2 regions of the Ligilactobacillus sp. JN-6 (Y).1 genome follow, and region 1 is predicted to be linked to the other one. Evidence: predicted binding sites of a transcription regulator. Region 1 holds the regulator's gene; the other holds the start of a gene.

Region 1 (3,371 bases):
GTCGTCCCCACCAAGGTGAGTATCACCATTTGTAGAAAGAACTTGGAAAACACCATCGCCTAACTCAAGGATGGAAACATCAAATGTACCACCGCCAAGGTCATAAACCATGATCTTTTCGTCTTTATCAGTTTTATCTAAACCATAAGCCAGAGCAGCAGCAGTTGGTTCGTTAACGATCCTTTCAACTTTCAAGCCAGCGATCTTACCAGCATCTTTGGTTGCCTGACGTTGTGAGTCATTAAAATATGCGGGAACAGTGATAACAGCCTGAGAAACTGATTCACCCAAGTATGATTCTACATATTCTTTAATGTGTTGCAAGATCATTGCAGAGATCTCTTGTGGTGTGTAGTCCTTGCCATTAATTGAAACCTTATAATTTGCTTCTCCCATGTGGCTCTTGATCGAAGAAACTGTATCAGGATTAGTGATTGCCTGACGTTTAGCAACTTCACCTACTTGAGTTTCACCATCTTTAAAGGACACTACAGAAGGTGTTGTCCGATTTCCTTCGGGGTTAGTGATGATTTTTGCATCCTTACCTTCTAGAACAGCAACTGCAGAGTTTGTGGTCCCTAAATCAATACCAATAACTTTTGACATACAATTCTACCTCTCTTAAAAATTATTTTTTTCAATATTCCTTAACAACATTATTGAGCAACAACTACCATGGCAGGGCGCAAGACACGGTCTTTAAGCATGTAGCCTTCTTGGTATACTTCAACGATAGTATCTGCTTTTTGTCCTTTCTCCACTGGAACTGTTTTAACAGCCTGATGAAAGTTCGGATCAAACTTTTCATTCAACGCATTCATTTTAACAACATCGTTATTTGAAAGTGCACTTTGAATGTCGTTAGCAACCATCTCAACGCCTTTTTTCAACTGCTTAGCATTCTCATCATTAACTTCGATTTGTAAAGCACGTTGCAGGTTATCAACGGCAGGTAAGATCCCCTTGGCAATATCTTGACCTTGATATTTTAACAAACGTTCCTGCTCTTTTTTGTAGCGGTTTTGCATATTAACAGTTTCGGCTTGAACACGCAAGTACTTGTCTTGCGTATCATTCAGCTTTTTTGTTAATTCATCTATTTTATCTTGTTTTGGATCTTTCTTTTCTATTTGAGCATCAGCAGATGAGTTTTTGACATCCTCTTGTTGTTCAGATCCATTGGCAGAAGCAGCATTATCTTCTGTTTCTTCTGCCTTTTTGCTCAAATCTTGTTCATCGGCCAAATCAACACCCCTTTTCTTTAATCATTAAAGTCACGATAGTAATTGCTGAGACGCTGCGATAACTCAGACCGCAGTGCATCAACCAAACCAAAGATCTTAGAATACTGCATGTTGGTTGGTCCTAAAATAGCAATTAACCCTTCACCATTATTACCATCATGATATTTAGCAGAAATCAAACTATAATCAGTCAATAAATTATCTGCTAATTCATCACCGATCATCACGGCAAAATCACGCTTAGTATTCAAGAGTTCTCCTAAATCGGAAGCATGATCGACAAAACTATAAATTGACTTGACCTGCTCAATGTTATCGCTAGTCAAATAGTTTAACAGGTTTTTCTTACCGTCGACAAATACCTGCGAGTGGACAGCTCTACCCAAGACATTATCAAAAACATCGAGTAAACTGATCGACCCACGCAAGTAATTACGCAACTTAGGCGCATTCGACTGCAACTTAATGCTTACTTGGTCAAGCGGCAATCCGACTACTTCTTCGTTGATCAAACGAACGACCGCTTCTAATTGATCACTATGAATGCCAGCAGGAACATTATAAATCTGACTGTCTACAGTTCCATCGCTGATCACCATGATCAGCATGACCTGCGAACTGCCTAATGGTACCAAACGAAAACCTTCAAGCTCGACGTCTTTTGAGCCAGGCTTTAAAGATATCGCAGTATAATCAGTCATTTCAGATAACAGCCTAGCGGACATAGCGATGATCTCATCAACTTTTGAAAAGTTACTAGCCAAAGCACCATGGATCACGTCTAATACTCCTTGATCGATCTTTGTCGGCTTGACCATGTTGTCGATATAATAACGATAGCCGCTGAACGATGGAGCCCGTCCAGAACTTGAATGTTCCTTCATAATATAACCTGCCCGTTCTAAAACTGCCATCTCATTGCGAATAGTCGCTGAACTGACATGTACAGGCAATTGCTCTTGCAATTTTTTTGAGCCGATCGGCTGACCGATATTAGCATAGTCTTGAATAATTGTCTCCAAAATCAGTAATTGTCTTTCTGTTAACATTACAATCACCTCTTTTTAGCACTTAACACTCCTGAGTGCTAAGTCAATTATTAATATACACGACATCGGCTTAAACGTCAAGGAAAGTCAATGTTTTTTGTAAATTTTTCATTTTGCCTCAAAAGCCGACGTTAACGCCTCTACTGGTTGTTTATCCTGCAAATAAATACGTGAATCTTTTTCATCTTTTTCCATTTGATCAATTAATTGATCAACTCCTGCAAATTTGACTGAAGGCCGCAAATACTTATACCATTGGACCCTTACTTTTTTATCATAAAAATCACGTTTCACATCAAACAAGTTGATCTCGACGGTCAACTCGTTGCTTGAACCAAAAGTCTCATTGTGACTAACAGAAGCCATACCATCGAACCATTCATTATCTATTTTGACTTTGACCGCATATACACCAATAGTAGGGAGTTTTTGCTGCTCATCACTCGCAACATTGATAGTAGGAAAACCTAACTTCCTGCCACGTGCCTTTCCGTGAACAACATAGCCAGAAATCTCAAATGGATAACCTAATAATTCATTGACTTTCATCATCTTCCCCTGATCCAAAGCATTCTTGATCTGTGTTGACCCGACTTTTTCTGCCTGTTCTTGAAGCTCAGGTACCTCACAAACTTCAAATCTTCCGGCGGCATAACTTACTAAAGTTTTCATATTTGCGACCCTAGGTTTACCATAAGTAAAATCAAAGCCGGCAACAGCTTCGATCGTATTTAATCCTGCAATATATTTATCAACAAAATCTTCGGGACTCATTGGTACTAAATTTTGATTGAATTCAACAACATAAGTCAAATCAACACCTATCTCTGAAAATAATTCTAATTTACGGTCCAAAAGTGTCAGGTAACGTACCTCGGACGGATCAAGTTTTTGATATGCAATTTTAGGATACCGGTCAAAAGTCATGACTGCCAATTCAATATTTTTTTTCTGAGCTATTTTTTTAGCAGTTTTAATAACTCTTTGATGGCCACGATGTACTCCGTCGAAAAAACCTAAAGCCAAAACAATTGGTTTGTCAGGCAACAGATTTTTATCATACGGCTCTTTTAAATTA
Region 2 (3,371 bases), 800 kb from region 1:
GCTAGCAGTCTAGATTCTTATTTGAAAGATCTGACTGCTAGCTGTTTTTTATACTAAAATACCTTGGCGAAAATTCTCATTCTCATAATTAATAATAGCTTTTACACTTGATTATTTTTTTGTAAAAAGCGACTTTCTATTTTATCTTGCAACGTACTTAGTTCTTCTTCAGCATTATCTTTTTCTTGGTCAGCATTATAACGCCGAATTTGCCCCATTAGATTACTAAAATCTAATAACGATAATTGATAAGAGCTATCTGCCGTTTTCTGATCCGCATGATACTTTTTCAAGATCTTACGTTTAGGTCCTACATATAGATCATAATCCTGAAACTCTGCAATCAAATCATTTTTTGCCAAAAAATCCCCTCCTTTATCTCCAGTATAGTCCTTTTAAATGAAACTTTTCAAAATATTCGGTCAATTTTCACAAAGCAAAATAAAGCACTAGCCATCAACTAATACCCTTTCACTTCTACTATCAACTCAAATGTCCTTAAACTAATTATCTACCTATTCAAAAACTGTTGTTTGATGTAACGTTTGATAATTGGTTTCTTTTCCAGCTCGGCGCTTTTGTACTGGTTAATATAATTTTTTAGATATGCCATCATTTCGGGCGAAAATTTATACTTCTTATCTTCGAAGCCATATTTTGCGACCATATCCATACTATATCTTTGTACTACATTATCATGTTCATCGGCATAAAGAGCAAAGTCAGGAAAATCCACCAATAACTTATATCCCATAATATCACTATCTAAGTCATGTGTCATTTACTCAACTCCTTTGCTTCACAGCCTAAGCCATTACTAATGCTGTCAATCTCTCATGAAATCATGTTTTAAAATACCCATAAAATAGCTGTCGCGATAACTACCACGAGCATAAAATTGCTCTCTCATAGTTCCCTCCAACTGAAAACCCAGCTTCTTATAAACATGGATCGCCGGTTTGTTTACAGTATCCACGAATAAATAAACCTTATGCATATTTAAAATATAAAAGGCATGTTCCAAGGCACTTTCCATTGCTTGTTGTGCTAGTTTTCTACCACGAAATTTACTCAAAACGATGACCTGGATCTCACATGTTCGTGGTATGTAATCAATATTCATTAATTCTACTACTCCTGCAAACTCGCCTGCTTCTTCGATCACAAAGCGACGTTCATGTGTATCGTGTATATGTTTATCATATAATTCTTCTAACTCATCATAAGATTCATATGGCTCTTCAAACCAATAAGCCATGGTATCTTGTTCGTTACGGACACCATGCACATCCTTAGGGTCTTGTCTTTCTAAAGGCCTGATCAACAAAACAACCTCCCCCCTTTAATTTAATTTTACCAAAGGAGGCAAATATCACAAAGAAAATGCCCCTGATATTACCTTTATTTTAATGTTCTCACCTTCAAACCTGTTAGTCAGTTCACTTAGTTTAACAATCCAAAACAAAAAAGCCAGCGAATTATCTCGCTGGCTTTTTTGTGCTATTCTGTTCTTCCGATCAAGCAATTGCTTTTACCCAATTTCAATCTTATGACCGGTTTCCTTCTTTTCTGCTTTTGGCAAATCTATCGTTAATACACCATTGTCGGACTTAGCTGAGATCTCATCAGCATCGACATTTGGCAAGCGATAATTCCGTACATATTCACCATATGAACGTTCACTTGCTATAACATTATCTTTTTCGTCTTTGCGATCAAGCGAAGAATCCCTTTTAGCCTTAATACTCAAGACATCCTTATCATATGAAAGATCAACATCATCCTTATCGACACCAGGTATATCAACTGTTACTTGATAGCTTTTGTCAGTCTCAGTGACATCGCTCTTCATATTATTCGCTAAGTCCATTGTAAGGAATGGTTCACCAAAGTCTCCAAAGAAGCTATCACCGATGTTCATCAATTGATTCAAGTTATTTGCTAATTCGTTATTCATATTATTTAGTTCCCCTTTCCTTCTTTACATTTTATATAATACACCATTGATCAAAGTTAGTCAAACTTGGGGTTTTATGTTATATAATTCGCATAAATGCCGACATATAAGCACTTAAAGAGGTCAAACCGTAAAATTTAACTTATTTTAGTCAATAAAAGTCAAATATTTTTTGACTTTTTGCAATAAAATAACCAAGTGAACTTTAATATAAAGAAAGTTCCTTGGCATTTTGACCTAATTTTTATTTGTTAATGACATTTTTCTTCCGGCCCGCTAGAAATTCGGTTAAATTATCAACTGCGATCCCTAATAAACGAGCTCTTGTTTCTTGCGGTGCCCAAGCAATATGTGGAGTAATATAACAGTTACTTGCTTTTAACAAAGGGCTGTCTTCATTCAATGGTTCGTGCTGTGCAACGTCAACAGCAGCGGCAGCGATTTGCCCGCTATTCAAAGCATCTGCGACATCTTGTTCATTAAGTAGCCCACCTCTGGCAGTATTGAGCAAAATAGCAGTGTCTTTCATTTTTTTCAAAGAAGAGCTATTGATCATTTCAGTAGTATCTGGAGTTTGCGGGACATGCAAGCTCAAAACGTCAGACTTCTTTAATAGAGCGTCTAAACTTACCTGTTGTAGCCAATCTTTTTTAATTTCTTTTGTACGGTGGTTGTAAAAAATTACTTGCATTCCAAACACATGGCCGATCTCAGCAACCTTTTGGGCGATCCTACCGTAGCCGACTAATCCAAGTGTCTTTCCTTGCAATTCAGTCAACGGTTTAGCAAAGAAACTAAAGTCAGGGTTACTTGACCATTTACCTTCATGAACCAATTGATCGTGCAATCCGACATGACTTGTGATCTCTAACAGTAAAGCGAAGGTAAACTGTGCCACAGCCTGTGTACCATACGATGGGATATTTGTGACGGAGATCCCAGCTTTAACTGCGGCAGCCACGTCGATCACATTATAGCCAGTTGCCAATACTCCGATATATTCCAAGTTAGGAGCACTTTTAATTATTTCTTCATTTATGGGAGTTTTATTTGTCAAAACTATACGTGCATCACCGATCCTGCTCAAGATTTCTTTCTGATCGGTAAATGAAGTTCGATCATAAATCTCACACTCACCAACTTTTTTTAAAGGCGACCAATCAATATCACCCGGATTTAAAGCATACCCATCCAAAACTACAATTTTCATCAAAATTCCTCCAATTAAAAACACAAAGCGCAGCATGACATCCAGAAGGCGAGCACTACCTGACTTTCACACTATAATGCGCCTTTCAGCATTGTAGTGTGAAAGTTGGTTAGACGCAACCTTCTGCCATGCGCAGCTCGACTAAAAACAGAGCAGAGTGAAGTGGGAGAAAGTGAGCACTATCGTAGTCTAACCCTATAGAGC

What was found. Region 1 encodes HrcA, which represses chaperone genes, less so after heat shock. Its sites were predicted from a motif close to TTAGCACTCNNNNNNNNNGAGTGCTAA; they were not measured.
Region 2: AC3XNE_RS05670 (Hsp20/alpha crystallin family protein) is a predicted target of HrcA. The motif match lies at 2,065-2,091, and genes of this name have one in related genera.

Annotation. Positions count from the first base shown of each region.
Region 1 is NZ_CM176599.1:2,023,851-2,027,221, reverse strand. It holds gene dnaK (molecular chaperone DnaK) at 1-606, opposite strand, end outside; gene grpE (nucleotide exchange factor GrpE) at 657-1,244, opposite strand; gene hrcA (heat-inducible transcriptional repressor HrcA) at 1,262-2,293, opposite strand; gene ribF (riboflavin biosynthesis protein RibF) at 2,402-3,371, opposite strand, start outside.
Region 2 is NZ_CM176599.1:1,220,169-1,223,539, reverse strand. It holds gene AC3XNE_RS05685 (hypothetical protein) at 102-362, opposite strand; gene AC3XNE_RS05680 (hypothetical protein) at 512-781, opposite strand; gene AC3XNE_RS05675 (GNAT family N-acetyltransferase) at 827-1,327, opposite strand; gene AC3XNE_RS05670 (Hsp20/alpha crystallin family protein) at 1,532-1,957, opposite strand; gene AC3XNE_RS05665 (D-2-hydroxyacid dehydrogenase) at 2,202-3,167, opposite strand.